2 linked regions of the Eleftheria terrae genome follow. The protein of the gene in region 1 binds, or shares a complex with, the protein of each later gene. Links are inferred from orthologs where the notes say so. Each region holds a gene or a part of one and is shown on either strand. Other genes may lie near its edges. The genes, in order: eno and N7L95_RS09425.

Region 1 (10,740 bases):
AAGCCGGTGAACATCAAGAAGGGCCAGTTCCTGGCGCCGGGCGACATGAAGAACGTGATCGACAAGGCCCGCGCCGCCGCCCACGAGAAGGGCCTGCCGGAAGACAGCTTCCTGGCCTGCGAGCGCGGCGCCAGCTTCGGCTACAACAACCTGGTGAGCGACATGCGCTCGCTGGCCATCATGCGCGAGACCGGCGCACCGGTCGTCTTCGACGCCACCCACTCGGTGCAGCTGCCGGGCGGCCAGGGCACCAGCTCGGGCGGCCAGCGCGAATTCGTGCCGGTGCTCTCGCGCGCCGCGGTGGCGGTGGGCGTGGCGGGCCTCTTCATGGAGACCCATCCGGACCCGTCCAAGGCGCTGAGCGATGGCCCCAACGCCGTGCCCCTCAAGCGCATGAAGGACCTGCTGGCCACGCTGGTGGAGCTCGACCGCATCACCAAGCGCAACGGCTTCCTGGAAAGCAATTTCGCCTGAACGCTCCCATCACCGAGACCCCATGAGCGCCTACATCATCGTCGACGTCACCGTCACCAACGAAGAACAGTACGCCGACTACCGCAAGTGGTCGACGCTCGCGATCCAGGCGCACGAGGCCGAAGTGCTCGTGCGCGGTGGCCGCATCGAGGTGCTCGAAGGGGCCTGGCAACCCACCCGCATCGTGGTGCTGAAGTTCCCGACGGCGGACCAGGCCCGGGCCTTCTACGACTCGCAAGAGTACCGCCGCGCCCGCACGGCCCGCGAGAACGCAGCCGACATGCGCATGGTGCTTGTCGAGGGCGTGTAACCCGCCCGATGCTATCGTTCGCCACCCATTCACTATCGAGACAAGGAAGAGGAAACCTGCATGAGTGCCATCGTTGACATCGTCGGCCGTGAAATCCTGGACAGCCGCGGCAACCCGACCGTCGAGTGCGACGTGCTGCTGGAGTCCGGCGTGATGGGCCGCGCCGCGGTGCCGTCCGGCGCCTCCACCGGCTCGCGCGAGGCGATCGAGCTGCGTGACGGCGACAAGGCCCGCTACCTGGGCAAGGGCGTGCTGAAGGCCGTCGAGCACGTCAACACCGAGATCTCCGAGGCCGTGCTGGGCCTGGACGCTTCGGAGCAGGCCTTCCTCGACCGCACCCTGATCGACCTGGACGGCAGCGACAACAAGTCCCGCCTGGGCGCCAACGCAACGCTGGCGGTCTCGATGGCCGTGGCACGCGCGGCGGCCGAGGAATCGGGCCTGCCGCTGTACCGCTACTTCGGCGGTTCGGGCTCCATGCAGATGCCGGTGCCGATGATGAACGTCATCAACGGCGGCGCGCATGCCAACAACAACCTCGACCTGCAGGAGTTCATGATCCTGCCGGTCGGCGCGCCCAGCTTCCGCGAAGCCATGCGCTACGGTGCCGAGGTCTTCCACGCGCTGAAGAAGATCCTGCACGACAAGCACATGAGCACGGCCGTCGGCGATGAAGGCGGCTTCGCACCCAGCGTGGCCAGCCACGAAGCGGCCATCCAGCTGATCCTGGAAGCCATCGAGAAGGCCGGCTACACCCCGGGTGAGCAGATCGCGCTGGGCCTGGACTGCGCCGCCAGCGAGTTCTACAAGGACGGCAAATACCACCTGGAAGGCGAAGGCCTGACGCTCAGCTCGCAGGAATGGACCAACGTGCTGGCGACCTGGGTCGACAAGTACCCGATCATCAGCATCGAGGACGGCATGCACGAAGGCGACTGGGACGGCTGGAAGCACCTGACCGAGACCCTCGGCAGCAAGGTGCAGCTGGTTGGCGACGACCTCTTCGTCACCAACACCAAGATCCTGCGTGAAGGCATCGAGAAGCGCATCGCCAACTCCATCCTGATCAAGATCAACCAGATCGGCACGCTGACCGAGACCTTCGCCGCCATCGAGATGGCCAAGCGCGCCGGCTACACCGCCGTGATCTCGCACCGCTCCGGCGAAACCGAAGACTCGACCATCGCCGACATCGCGGTGGGCACCAACGCCGGCCAGATCAAGACCGGCTCGATGAGCCGCTCCGACCGCATGGCCAAGTACAACCAGCTGCTGCGCATCGAGGAAGACCTGGGCGACATCGCCAGCTACCCCGGCCGCGCTGCGTTCTACAACCTGCGCTGATCGACCCCCTGCGATGCGCCTGCCGCTGCTCACCCTGGTGCTCGCCGCGCTGCTCCTGCTGGTCCATGCGGAGCTGTGGTTCGGCAAGAATGGCGTGCACCGGGTGGTGGAGCTGCAGCACAAGCTGGCCGACCACCAGGCCAAGAACGAGGTCGCCCGCGAGCGCAATGCGCAGCTGGCGGCCGAGGTTCGCGACCTGAAGGAAGGCCTGGAGATGGTCGAGGAGAAGGCCCGCTTCGAGCTGGGCATGGTGAAGCCGAACGAGGTCTACGTTCAGGTTTCCAACGCGCCCTGAGCCCCGCTGCCGGGCCCGATGCCGACGGAGCCCTGCGGGGCTCCGTTTTTCCTTGTATGCAACCCGATCGCCGCCGCGAGCCGCCCGATGGACTTCCTGACCGCCGCCCTGGAGCCGCTGCTGCAGCCGCTTTTCCTCATCGACGGCCGGCCCCTCACCACGGTGCTGGAGCTGATCGCCTTCGTGCTGGCGGTGGTGATGGTGGCCTGCAACATCCGCGTCATCGCCTGGGGCTGGCCGCTGGCCATCGTCAGCTCGCTGCTGTACTTCCTCGTGTTCTGGCAGAGCCGCCTGTACGGCGACGCGGCCTTGCAGATCGTGTTCGCGGTGCTCGCGCTGTGGGGCTGGTGGCAGTGGCTGCGCGGGCGCGGTGACAACGGCGCGCCGTTGCGGGTGCACACCCTGCCCGCCCGGGGCCGCGGGCTGCTGCTCGGCGCGGTGCTGGTCGGCTGGCCCCTGCTCGGGCTCTACCTGGACCGCTACACCGACACCGACGTGCCCTACTGGGACGCGTTTCCCACTGTCGCCAGCCTGGCCGGGCAGTACCTGCTGGGCCGCAAGCTGGTGGAGAACTGGCCGACCTGGATCGTCGTCAACGCCGTCAGCGTCGGCCTGTTCGCCTACAAGGGCCTGTGGCTGACGACCGCGCTCTACCTGGTGTTCATCGTGATGGCGATGGCCGGCTGGCGCACCTGGCGGCAGCTGGCCGCGGAGCCGGCCTGATGGCGGGCCAGGTGATCGCCCTGCTGGGCGCCGAGAGCACCGGCAAGACCGAGCTGGCCCGGGCACTGGCGCTGCGGTTGCGGGCCGGCGGCGTCGACGCGGTAGCGGTGCCCGAATACCTGCGCCTGTTCTGCGAGGCACGCGGCCGCACGCCGCGCGAGGACGAGCAGCGCCACATCGCCGAGGAGCAGAGCCGCCTGATCGACACCGCCGCCGCGCGCCACACCTTGGTGGTGGCCGACACCACGGCGCTGATGATCGCGGTGTACAGCGACTTCGTCTTCGGCGACCGGTCGCTCTATCCCGATGCCGAGCAGGTGCATGCCCGGCAGGCCGCGCTGACCCTGCTGATGGGCCTGGACCTGCCGTGGGTGGCCGACGGCCTGCAGCGCGATGGCCCGCAGGTGCGGGACGGCGTGGACCAGCGCGTGCGCGCCGCCCTGCAGCGGGCCGGCCTGGCCTACGGTGTCGTGTATGGGGTGGGCGAGGCCAGGCTGGAGGCGGCGTGGCAGGCGGTGCGGCCGCTGCTGCCGGCGGGGCCAGGCCCGGGCGGGCAGGCAGGGCCGCCGGCTGTCCACGGCAGCGGCCCGGGCCCGGGCGGCGTCGGCCCTGCCGCGGGCGCAACCCCTGGCGCGGCCCCAGGCGGAGCTGGCTCGGACACCCGCCCGCAGGGAGCGGGCGCCAGCGACCCGGCCTATTGCACCGAATGCCTGGACGGCCGCTACGAGCGCCTCTTCACCGGCCTGCTCGGCCGCGACGCGCCGCGCTGAGTCCGCTGCGCGCTGGCCGGCCAGCGGACACGCCCGGCGGGCGGCTGCCTCACTGCATGCTGCTCGATCCGGGCGGATGGTCGCGATCGGGCGTGAAGAGCGCGCCGACGTCCACCGGATCGAAGTGGTACTGCGCCCCGCAGAACTCGCAACCGATCTCGACCCGCCCCTGCTCCTGCAGGATGTCGTCGATCTCCTCGCGGCCCAGGCTCAGCAGCATGTTGCCGACCCGCTCGCGCGAGCAGGTGCAGGCAAAGCGCGGCCCGTCCTCGCCGCGCTGCGGTTCGAAGCGGCGCACGTCCTCTTCCCAGAACAGGCGGTGCAGGATCTTGTTGGCATCCAGCGTCAGCAGCTCCTCGGAGGTGAGCGTGCTGGCGAGGTGGGCGATGCGGTTGAAGCCTTCGCTCAGCCCGATGTCGTCCTCGCGCTGGCGGGTGCCGGCCAGGTTGCCTTCGCCCTCGATCGGCAGCCGCTGGATCAGCAGGCCGGCAGCGATCTGGTCATTGGCGGCCAGGATCAACCGGGTGTCGAGCTGCTCGGACTGCAGCATGTAGTGCTCCAGCACTTCGCTGATGCGCTGCAGTGGCTCGCGCTGGTCGCCGTGCAGCGGCACCACGCCCTGGTAGGGCTGCTGGCCCGGCAGCTTGTCCTTGGGGTCGAGCGTGATCGCGCAGCGGCCTCGGCCCTGCAGGTTGACCATGGCTTCCAGGCTGGCGTCGTCGCTCACCTCGCCCACCACCTTGGCGGTGGCACGCAGCGCCAGGTCGGGCTGCACCTCGGCCACCGCGAGCTTGACCGGGCCGTCGCCCGAGATCTGCAGCACCAGCGCGCCGTTGAACTTGATGTTGGCCTGCATCAGCACGCCGGCCGCGGCCATCTCGCCAAGCAGTTCGCGCACCGGTGCCGGGAAGGGGCCGCTCTGCTCGCGGCGCTTCAGCATGTCCTGCCAGGCATCGGTCAGCCGCACCAGCATGCCGCGCACCGGAAGGCCTTCGAACAAAAACTTGTGCAGCTCGCTGGGGGTGGAGGAAGTGTCCAAAACGAAAGAGTCCTGTAAGGGTGAAGGTCAGGCGAGCTTCTTGAGCCCGGCCTTGAAGCGGCGTGCGTTCTCGACGTAGTGCGCCGCGCCCGCCTGGAAGGCGGCGATCTGCTCGGGCGTGAGCTGCCGCACCACCTTGGCCGGCGAGCCGAGGATCATCGAGCCGTCGGGAAACTCCTTGCCTTCGGTGACCAGCGAGCCGGCGCCCACCAGGCAGTTGCGGCCGATCTTCGCGCCGTTGAGCACCACCGCCTGGATGCCGATGAGCGAGCCGTCGCCGATGGTGCAGCCATGCAGCATGGCCTGGTGGCCGACGGTGACGTTCTCGCCGATGGTCAGCGGCCAGCCATGGTCGGCATGCAGCACGGAATTGTCCTGCACGTTGGAGCCGCGGCCGACGCGCAGGGTCTCGGTGTCGCCGCGCACGACGCAGCCAAACCAGATGCTGGCGTTCTCCGCCAATTCAACCCGGCCGATGACATCGGCGCTGTCGGCCACCCAGGCCGTGTCGTGAACCAGGGGCGTGTCGTCGCCGAGTTGGTAGAGGGCCATGCAGAGTTCTCCGGGTCGCCGAGGATCCATAATTTTAGAGATGAAGCGTCGTCCGCGTGCCGCGAGTCGTCCTTACCCTGCACAGGGTGCGGGGCGCGGCGGCCGCCCTTGCCTTGGCCACCGATGAACCTGCCACCTTGCCTCTGCCGTCCTGCCCGCCTGGTGCCGCCCTGTGGCCGGCCCGGAGCCCATCCGCAATGACGCCGCCGCTGCGGCACGAAGCGCTGCGCCTGCTCGCGCTGCCCGATCCCCTGCAGAAGGCGGCCGGCACCCGGGCGCTGTTTGCCACGATGGCGCAGCACCCGCTGGATGCCGCCGAGCACTTGCCCGAGCCGCCCGGACTGCCCGGCCGCCCGCCTCTGCCGACGCTGGTGCCGGCAGACGCGGTGCCACGCCGCACGCCCTTCACCCTCGAAGGCCGGGCGGCACTGCTGCATGCCATCGCCCACATCGAGTTCAATGCGATCAACCTGGCGCTGGACGCGGTGTGGCGCTTCGACGGCATGCCGCCGGCCTTCTACCACGACTGGATGCGGGTGGCGGCCGAGGAGGCGCTGCACTTCAGCCTGCTGAGGGAGCACCTGGCGACGCTGGGCCATGGCTACGGCGACTTCGATGCGCACAACGGCCTGTGGTCGATGACAGCCGCCACGCGGCACGACATCATTGCCCGCATGGCACTGGTGCCGCGCACCCTGGAGGCCCGCGGCCTGGACGCGACACCGCTGATCCAGGCCAAGCTGCGCAAGGCCGGCGACGAGCGCGCGGTGGAGATCCTGGACCTCATCCTGCGCGACGAAGTGGGCCATGTGGCGATCGGCAACCACTGGTACCGCTGGCTGTGCGAGCGCGACGGCATCGACGCGCTGCTGCACTACCGGGGCCTGGTCCAGCAGTACGACGCGCCGCGCCTGCGGCCGCCGTTCAACCTTGCGGCACGCCGGGCAGCCGGCTTCAGCCAGGCGGAGCTGGACGAACTGGAGGGGCCGCTCGGCGGCAAGCCGCGCTGATGCCGCCAGCCAGCGCACCCACCACGGGCCCGGGCGGCGGTCCCCCGCGGCCCGTCAGCGGCCACCGCTTCGCCGTCGCGCTGGCCTGCGGGCTGCTGTGCAGCCCGGTAGCATTGACGACTCTGCTGACGTCGGTACTCCGGTCGCAGGAGTGGCTGCACCTGCCTGCGCCCCTGGACGGGCCCGGGCGCATCGCGCTGTGGTACGCGTTGATCGCGTTTTTCGTGATGAGCCGCGCCTGGGTCGGCCAGCGGCGGGTGCACTGGCACTGGCCGGTGATCGGCATCCTGGCCTGCGGCAGTGTCTGCGCCTCCCGGGCCGCCTCGCTGTCGATCTTCTTGCCGCTGGTGGTGCCGGCCTGGCTGCTGGCGCTCTACCTTTGCGTCTTTCATCTGCGGCGTGGCGCAGGCGAAGGAACACAGCTCGGGCAGGAGCCCGCGGCCGTCTGACACCGCTGGCGCGGGCTGCGCAGCGGGCCTGCGGCGCGGCAGGCCGCAGGGGGGCTGGCGTGTTGCCGGCTTCAGCCCGTCGCGGCACCGCGGGGGCGGAGAAGCGGCGGCGCCCCGGGGCTCAATCCCGGTGATGCTCGATCTTCAACGACACCCAGGCCGCCGTCGGCTGCCCATAGCGGGTTGCGATGTCGTCCAGCGCTCGCTGCAGCGCCCGCACCGGCGGGGTGTCGCCCGGGGCGGCCAGCATCCGGTCGGGCGCCTTGTCGCCGCCGCTCACGCGGTCGGGCAGCAGGACGAGGCCGCGCCGCGTGCGCACCGGCCCCGGCGACGCAGCCACCGAGAAGGTCTGCGAACGAAAGGTGCTGGAATACACGTCGGCCACCAATGCGGCGGTGATTTCGTCCACGCCGGCCGCCACCGGCAGCCCCAGGTCCTCGTGCGACCAGAAGGCCACCCAGTTCTTGGCGATGGTCCACACCGTGCGGGCACCGAGCTTGAAGCGCTCGCTGTCGTGCGCCACGTTCCAGTCCGGCACACCGAGCTCGGCCGCCACCTGCTGCGCCCGGTCGCGGCCCGCAATGGCCTCCACCAGCGCCAGCGACACCGGGATGGAAGCGCTCAGCCCGGTGGTCGTCACGACCGGGCCGTCCACCACATAGCGGCGGTTCCTCACCCAGGTGGTGTCCTTGAATTCCTTGCGCAGGTCGTCGAACGCATACCAGTGGCCGGTGGCCCGCCGCCCCTTGAGCAAGCCGGCCTTGCCCACCACCCAGACGCCGTCGCAGATGCCGACCACGGTGGCGCCCTTGCGAGCCTGGGCGGCGATCCAGCCCAGCAGCTGGGGATCGTCGTCGTAATGCACCGCGGGAACGATCACATAGTCGGCCCCGTCCGGATAACGCGCGTCGAAGGCGGCGGTGGTCGCCTGCGGCTGGATCTTGAAGGCAGGGAACATCTGCATCGGCCCTTCCCGGGTGGCCACTGCCACCACCTCGGCCGCGCCGGACTGGCTCAACACGCCGTACGGCACCACATAGTCGGACAACTCGGTGTAGCGGTTCTCGCCAATCACCGCGGCCACCGGCCGGCTGCGCCCGAAACGCGGCTGGTAGGGCGCGATCGCCTGGCCCTGGGGAGCCGGTGCGCTGGCGGCCGCAGTGGCACCGGCGCCGTCAGCAGCAGGTGCCGCGGTGCAGCCGGCGACGAAGAAGAAGCTGGCAGCCCCCAGCAGGCACAAGATGCGGCGCATCACGTCTCCTTGGATCAAACGACCGGTCGACAGGCTGCCCGTGCAGCCCGGGCCACCCCGTGGCGGTAGAACCGCGGCGGACCGGCTTCGATCCCGCACCGCCCGGCGCTGGCCACGCAGTGGCGCCCATCCGGTATGGGAATCCACCCGGCCTGCCCGCGTTCCCATGCGGCGCGCAGGACTGCCCGAAGTGGCAGGTACCGAGGCACACCCCATGCTCCGGTGGCAACGCTCATTTTTGCACTGGCGTCCGGGCGGCGTGGAACCTGGCCGCCGCTGGCTGGACTAAACTGCCATCCATGTGGCGTTACCTCCGTCTTGCCTTGATGTGCCTGCTGGCGCTGGCCTTGCCGGTGCAAGGCACGGCCGCTGCCACGCTGATAGCGTGCGGGCCAGGGCATGCCCGGCTGGCCGGGCCGTGGGAGCGCAGCGCCCATGCGCATGGTGACGCCTCCGCCCCGCATGGGGAAGATGCCGTGCCGGCGCATCCTGGCGCCAGCGAGGCCAGCCACCCCCCCGCCACCTCATCGGGCGACACCGCCCAGCTGGATCGCCTCTCGAAAGTCAGCTGCAGTGCCTGTGCCGCCTGCTGTGCGTCGGCCGCGCTGCCAAGCGCTGCACCGGCTTTCGCACCGCTGCGCTTCGACGCCGGGTATTCCTCCACCGTCCCGCTGCGACTGGCAGCCTTCCTGACCGGCGGTCCTGACCGCCCACCCCGACACGTCCTCGCCTGACGCGCAGGGGCCGCGCCCCGTCCCAGCCTCGGCCCGCCCGCGGCGGGATGCGCCGTTCCCTGCCTGACCCGGTGGCTCGCGCCGCGCCTGTGCGCGCCGGGCCCTGCTTCAGCGAGGACAGCATGTCTCACCTACTATGGCGGCCAGCCCTGCTGGCCATGATGGGCGTGGCCGTGCTCGGCACGGCCGCAGGCGCGCACGCCAGTGCGGCCGCCACGGGCCTTGACCCGTCCGGCCGCGATGCCGGCGCGGCAGCCCTTCTTGCGACCCGGCCCGGCCCGGGCGATCCCCCGGCAATCCCCTGGCGCGACGCCAACCACCAGGTCGGCCGCATCGGTGGCTGGCGGGCATATGCCCGCGAAGTGCAGCAGGAGCGGGCGATGCGCCCGGTCGGGCCGCCGGTGCAGGGCAGCCCGCAGCCTTCTCCCCCCGCCACAGGGGCCTCTGCCCCCCTCGAGAAGGAGCCGCGATGACGCCGCGCTCTCTCCCGTCCCGGCGCCAGGCGGCGAGGCACCGCCCCTCGGCCGGCCTGGTGGCGGCCGTTGCGGCCGCGCTGTGGCTCGGCGCCTGTGCCAACCCGCCGGTGGACCGGAACTTCGAGGCCGCCCGCCAGCTCAGCCGCGAGCATCTGGGCGTCGAGGTGCGCTGGCTGAGGTCGGAAGCCGCGCGCGTGGAGGCACAGCGCGAGGCTGAGGCGGTGCTGTCCCGGCCGTTGCAGGCCGACGACGCGGTGCGCCTCGCGCTGGCCTACAGCCCGGCGCTGCAGGCCTTGCTGTTCGAAGCGGCCGCCGCATCGGCCGACGCCACGCAGGCAGCCCGGCTGCCCAACCCGGTCTTCACCTTTGAACGCCTGGCACGGCGCAGCCATGGCGAGACCGAACTCGACATCGGCCGCATGCTGGGGCTGCCACTGTTCGACTTGCTGTTGCTGCCGGCCCGCCTGCGGCAGGCCGACCTGCGCCAACAGCAGACGCAATGGCGGCTGGCCGGCGAGGTGGTGCAAGCCGCCACTGCCGCCCGGCAAGCCTGGGTGCGCGCCGTCGCGGCCGAACAGCGGCTGCACTACCAGCGACAGGTGCAGGCCGCCGCCGATGCCAGCGCCGAGCTGGCCCGCCGCATGCAGGCGGTCGGCAACTTCAGCCGCCTGCAGCGTGCCCGCGAGCAGGCCTTCTCGGCAGAAGCCGCCGCCGAGCTGGCGCGTGCGCAGCAGGTGGCCGCCGACACCCGTGAAGCGCTGGTTCGGGCGCTGGGCCTCGCGCCCGCCCAGGCTCAGGCACTGACCCTGCCGTCACGCCTGCCCGAGCTGCCCGCCACGCTGCGGGACGCCACCGCCCTGGAACGTGACGCGACCGCCCTGCGGCTGGACCTGCGCATCGCCCGGGCCGAGCTGCAACACAGCGCCGATGAGCAGGGCCTCGGCCGGGCCGGCGACATCACCGGCGGCGCGCATCTGGCCGCCGTGCGCAACAGCGAAACCGGCGAAGCCCCTCAGAAAGGCGTGGAGCTGGAGCTGCCGCTGCCGGTCTTCGACCCGGGCGATGCCGGGCGGCTGCGCCGCCAGGCGAGCCACCAGGCCGCGCAGCAGCGCCTGGCACAACGCGAGCGAGAGGCGGCGTCGCAAGTCCGGCAGGCGCATGCCGGCTACCGCAGTGCCTACGAGGTGGCCCGCCACTACCGGGACCAGGTGGTGCCCCTGCGCAAGGCCATCTCCGAGGAGAACCTGCTGCGCTACAACGGCATGCTCATCAGCGTCTTCGAGCTGCTGGCCGATGCGCGCCAACAGGTGGC
Region 2 (11,328 bases), 730 kb from region 1 along the record:
CATGCGCCCGACATCCTGAAGGTGGTGGGCGAGGCGCACGTGCTGCCCAGCTCCACCAACCCGACCCGGCCCTACACCGTCAACACCATCGACGAGCACCTCGACATGCTCATGGTGTGCCACCACCTCGACGCCACCATTGCCGAGGACCTGGCCTTCGCCGAGAGCCGCATCCGCCGCGAGACCATCGCCGCCGAGGACATCCTGCACGACCTCGGCGCCATCAGCATGTTCTCCAGCGACTCGCAGGCCATGGGCCGGGTCGGCGAAGTGATCCTGCGCTGCTGGCAGACCGCCCACAAGATGAAGCAGCAGCGCGGCCCGCTGCCCGGCGACGGCGAACGCCACGACAACGCCCGCGTCAAGCGGTACGTGGCCAAGCTGGCGATCAACCCGGCCTTGACCCATGGCATCGCCCACGAGGTGGGCAGCATCGAATGCGGCAAGTGGGCCGACCTGGTGCTGTGGCGGCCGGCCTTCTTCGGCGTCAAGCCCTCGCTGGTCCTCAAGGGCGGGCTGATCGCCATGGCAGCGATGGGCGATCCCAATGCCTCCATTCCCACGCCGCAGCCGGTCCACTACCGGCCGATGTTCGGCAGCCACGGCGGCGCCCGCCACGCCACCTCCCTGACCTTCCTGAGCCAGCCCGCGCTGGCGGCCGGCGTGGCCGAACGCTACCGGCTGCGCAAGGCGGTGGCGGCCGTGCGGGGCTGCCGCGGGCTGCGCAAGGCACAGATGATCCACAATGGCTACACCCCGCAGATGCAGGTCGATGCGCAGACCTACGAGGTGCGCGCCGACGGCCTGCTGCTGAGCTGCGAGCCGGCCCGGGTGCTGCCAATGGCGCAGCGCTACTTCCTGTTCTGATGACAAGGCAAGCCCGCATGGACCTCCTGCTTCCCCCGTCCCAGCTGCTGGCCGCCTTCGCTGCCGCCAGCCTGCTGCTGGCCGTCACTCCCGGGCCCGCGGTGGTCTACATCGTCACCCGCACGCTGGCCCAGGGCCGGGCGTCGGGCCTGGCCTCGGTGCTGGGCGTCGCGGTGGGCAACCTCGGCAATGCGCTGGGCGCGTCGCTGGGCCTGGCGGCCCTGTTCGCGGTGTCCTCGGCGGCCTTCACCGCGGTCAAGTGGGCCGGCGCGGCCTATCTGGTCTACCTGGGGGTGCAGGCGCTGCGCGCCCCGGCGGCCGTGCGGGACGGCAACCCCACACCGCCGCCGCCCGCCTCGCGCGCCCGCTTGTTCCGCGACGGCTGCCTGGTGGCCCTGCTCAATCCCAAGACCACCCTGTTCTTCGCCGCCTTCCTGCCGCAGTTCATGTCCGCCAGCGCGCCGGCGATGCCGCAGGCAGTGCTGCTCGGCAGCCTGTTCGTGCTGCTGGCGGCCTGCACCGATGCCTGCTACGTGGCGCTGGCTGCCACGCTCGCACCGCTGCTGCGCCAGCACGGCGGGCGGCGGCCCTGGGGCCGCTGGCTGGCCGGCGGCACCTACATCGGCCTGGGCCTGCTGACCGCCTTGAGCGGCCGCTCGCCCACCAAATGAGGCGCTCGGCTATGCTTGCCCGCCTGTCAATGCGCCCCTCCAAGGCTTGCCCTCCATGCTGACCGTCAACAAACTCCTGCCCCAAGGCCAGGGCCTGGCCCCCGTGCTGCTCAAGCGCGCCACCCAGGTCGAACTCGACTGGGACGTGCGCCAGAAAAGCCGCTTCGACGCCACCGACTCCGCCGGCCGCACGCTGGGCGTCTTCCTGCCGCGCGGTACCGTGGTGCGCGGCGGCGACGTGCTGGTGGCCGAGGACGGCTCGCTGATCCGCGTGCTGGCCGCGCCGCAGCCGGTGCTGCTGGTCAGCCCCTGCCGCGAGCACGGCTCGCCCTTCGACCTGCTGCGCGCGGCCTACCACCTGGGCAACCGCCATGTGCAGCTGGAGCTGCAGCCCGACCACCTGAAGCTCGAGCCCGACCATGTGCTGGCCGACCTGCTGCGGCAGATGCACCTGGAGGTCGCGCCCGCGCAAGCCGCGTTCGAGCCCGAGGCCGGCGCCTATGCCGGCGGTGGCCACGGCCATTCCCATGAGCACGGCCATGCCCACGCACCGGCCGCCGAGCCGCAGCCGGTGAAGATCCATGTGCACGGCCCCCAGTGCCGCCACGACCACGCGCATCCGTCGGCTCACGTCCAGCATGCCGGCCACGGCCATCCGGCCCAGCCGGCCGCGGCCCCCCATGTGCACGGCCCGCACTGCCGACACGGCCACGACCACTGACAGGAGCGCATGAGCCACCCGCCGACGGCCGCGACGGCCGGCCCCGCGTCCCCGGCCACGCTGCTGCAGCTGATGTGGCTGGCCTCGCCGGCCCTGCCGGTGGGCGGCTTCAGCTACTCGGAAGGGTTGGAAACGGCTGTGGACAGTGGCCGCGTCGCCAGCGAGGCGCAGGCCGGCGACTGGTTGCTCGACCAGCTGCACCTGGCCCTCGCACCTTGCGACCTGCCCGTGGTGGCCGCCGCCCTGCCCGCCTGGCAGGCCGATGACGGCGAACGCCTGGCGGCGCTGAACCGCTGGGTGGCGATGACGCGCGAATCGTCGGAGTTGCGCCAGCAGACCGAGCAGATGGGCCGCTCGCTCGGCGAGTGGCTGCGCCACCGGGGCACCGAGCCGGCGCGGCTGGCCAGGCTGCTCGGGCTCGCGCCGGCACCCAGCTGGCCGGTGGCCTTCGCGCTGGCAGCCAGCCAAGCCGGCGCCACCCCCCGCGACGCCTTGCTGGCCTTCGCCTTTGGCTGGGCCGAGAACATGGTGCAGGCCGCCATCAAGGCAGTGCCGCTCGGGCAGTCGGCCGGCCAGCGCATCCTCGGCCGGCTGGCCGACGCGCTGCCGCAGGTGGTCGATGCCGCGCTCGCGCTGCCCGAGGCCGGGCGCCAGGCCCATGTGCCGATGCTCGCCATCCTGTCCTCGCAACACGAAACCCAGTACTCGCGACTGTTCCGCTCATGACCGCACTGCATGCCATTCCGGGACGAAGCAAACCCCTGCCGCCGCTGCGCGTCGGCGTCGGCGGGCCGGTGGGCTCGGGCAAGACCACCCTGCTCGAGATGCTGTGCAAGGCCCTGCGCGAACGCTACGACCTGGTGGTGGTCACCAACGACATCTACACCAAGGAAGACCAGCGCCTGCTGACGGTGGCTGGCGCACTCGAGCCCGAGCGCATCATGGGCGTGGAGACCGGCGGCTGCCCGCACACCGCCATCCGCGAGGACGCCTCCATCAACCTGGAGGCGGTGGACCGCATGCTGGCCCGCTTCCCCGACGCCGACATCGTCTTCATCGAAAGCGGCGGCGACAACCTGGCCGCCACCTTCAGCCCCGAGCTGTCGGACCTGACCATTTACGTCATCGACGTCGCCGCCGGCGAGAAGATCCCGCGCAAGGGCGGCCCCGGCATCACCAAGAGCGACCTCTTCGTGATCAACAAGACCGACCTGGCGCCCCACGTCGGCGCCGACCTGTCGGTGATGGAAGCCGACACCCGCCGCATGCGGCCCAACCGGCCCTTCGTGATGACCAACCTGAAGCAGCTCAGCGGGCTGGCAGAGGTGATCGAGTTCATCGAGACGAAGGGCTTGCTGCGAGCCGGTTGAGCCGATGCCCCATGCAGGCCGGCCGGGGCGAGCCGCCCGGGGCCGACCGTCGAGGGCCGCCCCTCACGAGCGGGTGGCCGGCGGCCCTCGCCGGTTTGCGGCATCATGAACGCCATGCCCACCTACGCCTGGTCCTGCCACGCCTGCGGAAAAAGCCATGGCAGCCTGTCGGAAGCCTGCTCGACCTGCGGCTGCCCGGCCGCGGCCACCTCGCGCCAGATCGACACCGCCCGTGCCCGGCACATCGAGCGAGGCGGCCAGCTTCAAGGGCAAGCCGGCCTCGATGCCGCCAGGGACCTGTCGGCCGTGGAGGTGCTGCTGCGGCCCCTCGCATTTCTGATATTGGGCGGATGGTGGCCCGCCCGCCGGTCGCCGCCGCCTGCCGAACGGTCCTGAGCCGGCAGGCACACCCGCCGGGCCGGTACACCAACGACAAGAGGCCCCGCAGGGCCTCTTGCCTCATGCCGCTGCGGCACCAGCCGCGGCGCGCCTCAGCGCAGCGCGCCCGCCTGGCTGCGCAGCGTCTGCACCGCGCCGTGGCCGATCGCCGCGCCGAAGCGCTTGACCAGCCGCTCCGCCACGTTCTCGCGCGGGGTGTAGTCGATGACTTCTTCGGCCTGCACCACCTCGCGGGCCACGTAGTCCAGCGAGCCGAGCTTGTCCACCAGGCCCAGCTCGACCGCCTGCTGGCCGTTCCAGAACAGGCCCGAGAACATCTCCGGCGTCTCCTTCAGCTTCTTGCCGCGGCCTTCCTTCACCACGCCGATGAACTGCTGATGAATCTGGTCGAGCATGGCCTTGGCAAAGGCCTTCTCCGCGTCCGACTGCGGCGAGAAGGGATCGAGGAAGCCCTTGTGCTCGCCGGCGGTGAGCAGGCGGCGCTCCACGCCGAGCTTGTCCATCAGGCCGGTGAAGCCGAAGCCGTCCATCAGCACGCCGATGGAGCCGACGATGGAGGCCTTGTCGACATAGATCTCGTCGGCCGCCACCGCGATGTAGTAGGCGCCCGAGGCACAGACCTCTTCGACCACCGCATACACCTTCTTCTTGTGCAAGGCCTTCAGGCGGCGGATCTCCTCGTTGATGATGCCGGCCTGCACCGGGCTGCCGCCCGGCGAGTTGATGCGCAGCACCACCGCCTGCGACCCGGCGTCCTCGAAGGCGCTGCGCAGCGCCGACAGCAGGTTCTCGGCACTCGCCTCGCTGTCCACGGCGATCTCGCCGCGCACATCGATCAGCGCCGTGTGCGGACCGGTCTGGGTGTTGGTGGCCACCCGCTGCGAGTAGGCCAGCAAGACCATCGCCAGGCCCAGCAGCAGCCAGGCGAGCCGGAAGGCAATGCGCCAGCGGCGCTCGCGGCGGCGGTCGTCCAGGTAGGCGCGCGCCAGCTGCGCGATCAGTGCGCTGTCGCCCGAAGAAGCCGGCGCCGCGGGCGGGGTCGCCGGAGTGTGGTCACGCAAGCCGGGCTCATGGCCAGGATCGATGGAGCTCATGGTGTCCCTGGGGAAGAAGGTGGAAAGCGGCCGGACGTCGGCCGGCGAAGCCCGCCACCGCGCGACGGCCGCCAGGGGCAGTCAGTCGGGGAAGGCAGGCTGGACGTCGGCAGAAGGATACCAATAGACCTTGCCGTCCCGCTCATCAACCTTCACCTCGATCAGCTTCCCGCCGGGGCACGGCCCGCCGGCGCAGCGGCCGTCACGCGGGTCGTAGATGGCGCCGTGGATGGCGCACATGATCCACTCGCCGCTATCGTCCAGGAAATGGTCCGGCTGCCAGTCCATCTCGGCCGGCACATGGGCGCAACGGTTCACATAAGCCACCGGCCGGCCGTCGAAGCGCAGCGCGAAGGCACGGGCCGGGTGGTCCCACAGCTGGATGTCGAAGGACACGGCCAGGCCGCGCTCCTGCAGTGCGCTGCCTTCGCACAGCTCCAGGCCGGTGTCGGCGGGGTGCCCCGCCAGGGGAGGATGGTTCATGCGTGCTCCTGCAGCCACTGGTGCAGCTCTGCCACCGAGTGCGCGACGAAGCGCGGCTGGTAGTCCTTGAAAAACGCCGGCTCATGGGCGCCGTAGCTCACCGCCAAGCTCGCCGCGTCGGCATTGAGCGCCATCTGCAGGTCGTGCGTGGTGTCGCCGATCATCAGCGTGCGCTCCGGGTCCACGCCGAACTCGCCCATCAGCTCCTGCAGCATGCGCGGATGCGGCTTGGGCAGGGTGTCGTCGGCGGTGCGGGTGCTGTCGAACACGCCGCGCAGCTGCACCGTGTCGAGCGCCTCGTTGAGGCCGCGCCGCGACTTGCCGGTGGCGATCGCCACCCAGTGGTGGCGGGCCTTGATGGCATCCAGCATCGGCAGCACGCCCTCGAACAGCGTCAGTTCGTGCTGGCGGGCGAAGTAATGGTGACGGTAGCGCTGGATCAGCGCCTCGTACTGCCGCGGCGGCAGGCCCGGGATCAGGTGGGCCAGCGCCTCGTACAGGCCCATGCCAATGACATAGGCGGCGTCCCGGTCGGCGGGCAGCGGCACCTGCAGGTCGAGGCAGGCGGCCTGCAGGCTCTTGACGATCAGGGCGGTGGAATCGAACAAGGTGCCGTCCCAATCGAAGACGATCAGGTCGAACTGGCGCGGTCGGTGGTCCATCATGGTGTCTCGTGGCCGGCGGCGTCCAACGCCGCCAGCAGGTCTTGGCATTCGGGAGGCAGCGGCGCTTCCAGCTGCACCGTCTCGCCACTGGCCGGATGCTCGAAGCGCAGCAGCCGGGCGTGCAGGAACATGCGGTCGAAGCGGCAGCCGGGCACCGCCTCGCCGCGCGCCAGCGCCTTGTTCAGCGCGAAGTCGCCGTATTTCTCGTCACCGGCGATCGGATGGCCTTCATGCAGCAGGTGCACCCGGATCTGGTGCGTGCGGCCGGTCTTGATGGTCACGTCGAGCAGCGAATAGCCGTTCAGTTCGCGCGCCACCTTCACCAGCGTGATCGAGCGGCGACCGGCCTCTTCCTCACCGTCGGCCACCGCGCGCACGCGGCGTTCGCCGTCGCCGGTGAGGTATTTGTGCAGCGGCACGTCGATGACGCGGCGGCTGGCCGGCCAGCGGCCGATGACCAGCGCCGCATAGGTCTTGCCGGTCTCGCGCTGGCGGAACTGGTCCTGCAGCGCCGTCAGCGCACGGCGCTTCTTGGCCACCAGCAGGATGCCCGAGGTTTCCTTGTCGAGCCGGTGCACCAGCTCGAGGAACCGTGCCTCGGGTCGCGCCCGGCGCAGCTGCTCGATCACGCCATGGCTGACGCCGCTGCCGCCGTGCACCGCGACGCCGGCCGGCTTGTTGACCGCGATCAGGTGATCGTCCTCGAACAGCACCGGGAATTCGCGCGCCGGCACGGGCGCCGCGGGCGGCTTCTCGGCCACGCGCACCGGCGGTACACGCACCTCGTCGCCCAACGCCAGGCGGGTGTCGGCCGACGCGCGCCCCTTGTTGACCCTCACCTCGCCGCTGCGCACGATGCGGTAGACATGGGTCTTGGGCACACCCTTGAGGGTCTTGAGCAGGAAATTGTCCAGCCGCTGGCCCGCCGAGCCTTCGTCGATCACCAAGCGCTGCACCGCGGGTGCGGCCGCCGGGGCCGGCGCGGCCGCCACCGACCGCTGGCTGCGCGCCGCCGGGCGGCCGCCTGCCGCCGCCGGCACCGCTGGCGGCGCGGTTTCAGCACGGTTCCACTGGCGCGACCGTTTCACCCCTATAATCCGTTGCACCACGTTTGCGTTGTAAGTGTTTGATTTTCAAGAGTTTACCTGCCGCTTTCCCGAATCTGATCGGAAAGGTGGGGGCAACACGGGCAGCCAAGGTGGTTTAACAGGTCTTTTTCGTCAAGAAGTTGCAGGACGAAGGACTTGTACAAACGGTGATGCAACGCAGGCCAGTCAAGCGGGCCGTTTCCCAAGGTGAAGCGGCGGCCGAGAGCAACCTGCGGCAGAGCGAACGTCGAAAGAACCCAAGAACAAGGTTTCCGGCAGCAGGCCGGTCACGCTTGGCGCCCGCAGGCCCTGCGCCCGCGCGGTCCCCCGAGCGCCCGCCTGTCGCCCGCTCCAGAGACTCCCCCACGGATGCTGTCCCCCTTCTCCGAGCTTTCCCCCCTGCCAGGCGCCCTTCCGGACGTGACCCCGGATGCGGCGCCTGCTCGGCCTGGCGTGCCGTGCACTGATGTGCGCCGCACCGGGAAGGAGTCGGGGGGCGACCGGGCCGTCCTTTACAAAAAGGGCGTTGTCTTGCGGATGCACGCGCCAACGCTGTCTTCGTGATCCTTGCGGTCATGACAGTCCAGGGCGATTCCTTCCGGTTCCTCCACGTCACTCGTGCATCGATGAGCCGCCCCTGGACCTGAACCCTCCGGGCGGCGGCATGTTGATATGCCGGAGGCCGTGCGCGGTCGCCGGCAGGAGGAGTGCACATGAAACGCATGCTGATCAATGCGACGCAGCCTGAAGAGCGTCGCCTGGCCATCGTCGATGGCCAGAAACTGCTCGACTTCGAGACCGAAATCGAAGGCCGCGAGCAGCGCAAAGGCAACATCTACAAGGCGGTGGTCACCCGCGTCGAGCCGTCCCTGGAAGCCTGCTTCGTCGACTACGGCGAGGACCGCCACGGCTTCCTGCCCTTCAAGGAAATCTCGCGCCAGTTCTTCAAGGAAGGCGTCGACGTCCGCAACGCCAAGATCTCCGACGCCATCCGCGAGGGCCAGGAACTGCTGGTGCAGGTCGAGAAGGAAGAGCGCGGCAACAAGGGCGCGGCCCTCACCACCTTCATCTCGCTGGCCGGCCGCTACCTGGTGCTGATGCCCAACAACCCGCGTGGCGGCGGCGTCTCGCGCCGCATCGAGGGCGAGGACCGCGAGGAACTGAAGGACGCGCTGGACCAGCTCAACTACCCCAAGGGCATGAGCCTGATCGCGCGCACCGCCGGCATCGGCCGCAGCGTCGACGAGCTGCAGTCCGACCTCAACTACATGCTGAAGCTGTGGACCGCCATCGACGGCGCCGCTTCGGCACGCAAGGGCGCCTTCCTGATCTACCAGGAATCGTCGCTGGTGATCCGCGCGATCCGCGACTACTTCACCGCCGACATCGGCGAAATCCTGATCGACACCGACGACATCTACGATCAGGCGCAGCAGTTCATGAACCACGTGATGCCGGACAACGCCGGCCGCGTGAAGCGCTACCGCGATGACGCGCCGCTGTTCAGCCGCTTCCAGATCGAGCACCAGATCGAGACCGCCTTCGCCCGCACGGTGAACCTGCCGTCCGGCGGCGCGATCGTGATCGACCACACCGAGGCGCTGGTGTCCATCGACGTCAACTCCGCCCGCGCCACCCGCGGCGGCGACATCGAGGAAACCGCCACCCGCACCAACCTCGAAGCCGCCGACGAGATTGCGCGCCAGATGCGCCTGCGCGACCTGGGCGGCCTGATCGTGGTGGACTTCATCGACATGGAAGAGTCGAAGAACCGCCGTGAAGTGGAAACCCGGCTGCGCGACGCGCTGCGCCAGGACCGCGCCCGGGTGCAGTTCAGCTCCATCTCCAAGTTCGGCCTGCTGGAGCTGTCGCGCCAGCGCCTGCGCCCGGCGCTGAGCGAAGGCTCGCACATCACCTGCCCGCGTTGCAACGGCACCGGCCACATCCGCGACACCGAGTCCAGCGCGCTGCAGATCCTGCGCATGGTGCAAGAGGAGGCGATGAAGGAAAACACCTTCGCCGTCCACGTGCAGGTGCCGGTGGAGGTGACCTCCTTCCTGCTGAACGAAAAGCGGATGGAGATCAACAAGATCGAATTCAAGCAGAGCGTGAAGGTGCTGCTGGTGCCCAACAAGCACCTGGAGACGCCCAACTACAAGCTCGAACGCCTGCGCCACGACGACCCACGGGTGGAGAACCTGCAGGCCAGCTACTCGATGATCGAGGAGCCCGACGACGAGGTCGGCATCACGCGCCGCGAGAAGAGCAAGCCCAAGCAGGAGCCGGTCATCAAGGGCCTGCTGCCCGAGCCGCCGCTGCAGTCCACGGCGCCCGCCCGCGCCGAGCCGGCGCCCGCGCCCACCCCGGTGGCCGCCGCCACGCCGCCGGCCCCGGTGCCCGCGCCGGTGCCCGCGCCCGCGCCGGCGTCGGGTGGCTTCTTTGGCTGGCTCAAGAAGCTGTTCGGCGCTCCCGAGGCACCGGCGCCGGTCCCTGCGCCAGCCCCCGCGCCGACGGTCGCCGCACCGGCACCGGCCGTGGCCAAGGAAGGCCAGGACAACCGTCGCCGCGGTGATCGCGGCGGCGAACGCGGCGAGCGCAAGGACGGCGACCGCCGCGGCGGCCGCGACCGGGCTGGCCGAGAGGGTGGCCGCGACGAAGCGGGCCGCGAGGCACGCCGCGGTGAGCCGCGCGGTGAAGGCCGCACGGAAGGCCGGGGTGAAGGTCGCGGCGAAGGCCGTGGCGAGGGTCGCGGCGAAGGCCGCGATCGCAACCGGGACGGCCAGCAACGCGGCCGCGCCGGCGAGCAGCGCGTCGAGGCCCTGGCCGGTGCGGACGCCGGTGCCGAGGCACCGCGCAAGGAACGCGCTCCGCGCGACGGCGGCCGCAGCGGCGAGCCGCGCGAAGCCGGCGCCGCCCAGGACGGCCGTCCCGCCCGCGGTGAAGGTCGCCGGGGCCCGCGTCCCGAGCGTGAAGCCGGCCTGCCGGCGGAAGCGCCCGAAGCCATGGAACCGCACGGCTTTGCCGACACCGTCCCGCAGGAAGGCACCCTCGAGGGCGCGGACGAGCAACAACGCGAAGGCCGTCGCCGCCGCCGTGGCGGCCGCGGGCGCCGGGAGCGCGAAGGCGCCGAGGGCGTCGACGCCGTGAACGCCGGCGAAGCGGGTCTGGACCCGGTCGCCGGGCCGGAGGCCGACGCGGCCCTGGCCAGCGCCACCGAGGACACCGGCAGCGACAGCACGGCCGCCCCCGAGGGCCAGCCCGAGGAAGGCACCGCCCGTGATGGCGAAGGCCGCCGCCGTGGCCGGGGCCGTGACCGCTATCGTCGTGAGCGCCGTGAGCAAGACGGCGCGGAAGACGCCGCCGTGGTCGTCACCGAAGCCCAGGTGGTCGAAGGCGAACCCGCCACCGTGCAGGACGCGGCGCTGGCCGTCGCCGCCGAGCCGACCGGCCTGCCGCCCGCCGCGGCGCCCGTGGCTGCCCAGCCCGCACCCGCGCCGGCGCCTGTCGCCGCCCCGGTCCAGCCCTTCGTGCTGGCCCTGGACGAGTTGCAGCAGGTGGCCGCCCAGGCAGGCCTGGAATGGGTGCATTCCGACGCCGACAAGGTGCGTGCCGTCCAGGACAGCCTGGCACGGCAACCGCAGCCGGTGCGCGTCCCGCGCGAGCGCAAGCCGGTGGTGGCGATCGACGACGGCCCGCTGGTGCTCGTCGAGACCCGCACCGACCTCGCCGAGCTGGCCCTGCCCTTCGAGACCAAGGCCGGCCCGCAGTGACCGGCCTGGCCGGCCCCGGCGGGCCGGCCAATCCAGAGTCGCCAAGACAAACGCCGCCTCGGGCATTGCCCGGGCGGCGTTTTTTTCATGCACTCGGCGCGGCCGGGCCGCGCCGCGCGACGGAGCTCAGGGCAGGCGGGCCAGGGCCTGCTGGTAGGCCGGCTGCAGCATCAGGTCGTCCCACACCAGCGGCGCGGTTT

The links.
Region 2: the proteins of eno (region 1) and N7L95_RS09425 are in contact, whole or in part, in a solved structure (PDB 2FYM), measured with the Escherichia coli proteins. The link is inferred for Eleftheria terrae from one-to-one orthologs.

What each region holds. Positions count from the first base shown.
Region 1 is NZ_CP106951.1:1,431,662-1,442,401, forward strand. The notes cover bases 1-2,986. They hold eno (phosphopyruvate hydratase), read left to right. Parts: upstream 1-844; coding sequence 845-2,128; downstream 2,129-2,986. Other genes in these bases: kdsA (3-deoxy-8-phosphooctulonate synthase), read left to right, coding at 1-474; N7L95_RS06285 (DUF1330 domain-containing protein), read left to right, coding at 497-784; ftsB (cell division protein FtsB), read left to right, coding at 2,142-2,423; pnuC (nicotinamide riboside transporter PnuC), read left to right, coding at 2,511-2,986. Also shown: more of pnuC, read left to right, coding at 2,987-3,146; N7L95_RS06305 (AAA family ATPase), read left to right, coding at 3,146-3,916; Hsp33 family molecular chaperone HslO, read right to left, coding at 3,966-4,889; N7L95_RS06315 (gamma carbonic anhydrase family protein), read right to left, coding at 4,983-5,507; N7L95_RS06320 (ferritin-like domain-containing protein), read left to right, coding at 5,705-6,517; N7L95_RS06325 (hypothetical protein), read left to right, coding at 6,631-6,966; N7L95_RS06330 (DJ-1/PfpI family protein), read right to left, coding at 7,088-8,218; N7L95_RS06335 (hypothetical protein), read left to right, coding at 8,518-8,952; N7L95_RS06340 (hypothetical protein), read left to right, coding at 9,075-9,425; N7L95_RS06345 (TolC family protein), read left to right, coding at 9,422-10,740. UniProt on the Escherichia coli protein: Catalyzes the reversible conversion of 2-phosphoglycerate (2-PG) into phosphoenolpyruvate (PEP). It is essential for the degradation of carbohydrates via glycolysis.
Region 2 is NZ_CP106951.1:2,155,926-2,167,253, forward strand. Bases 7,755-11,328 are described here. They hold N7L95_RS09425 (Rne/Rng family ribonuclease), read left to right. Parts: upstream 7,755-8,071; coding sequence 8,072-11,128; downstream 11,129-11,328. Other genes in these bases: nagZ (beta-N-acetylhexosaminidase), read right to left, coding at 11,255-11,328. Outside these bases: ureC (urease subunit alpha), read left to right, coding at 1-867; N7L95_RS09380 (LysE family translocator), read left to right, coding at 885-1,538; urease accessory protein UreE, read left to right, coding at 1,594-2,259; N7L95_RS09390 (urease accessory protein UreF), read left to right, coding at 2,269-2,985; urease accessory protein UreG, read left to right, coding at 2,982-3,629; N7L95_RS09400 (hypothetical protein), read left to right, coding at 3,735-4,025; signal peptide peptidase SppA, read right to left, coding at 4,121-5,122; N7L95_RS09410 (Rieske (2Fe-2S) protein), read right to left, coding at 5,204-5,605; N7L95_RS09415 (HAD family hydrolase), read right to left, coding at 5,602-6,270; N7L95_RS09420 (RluA family pseudouridine synthase), read right to left, coding at 6,267-7,226. UniProt on the Escherichia coli protein: Endoribonuclease that plays a central role in RNA processing and decay. Required for the maturation of 5S and 16S rRNAs and the majority of tRNAs. Also involved in the degradation of most mRNAs.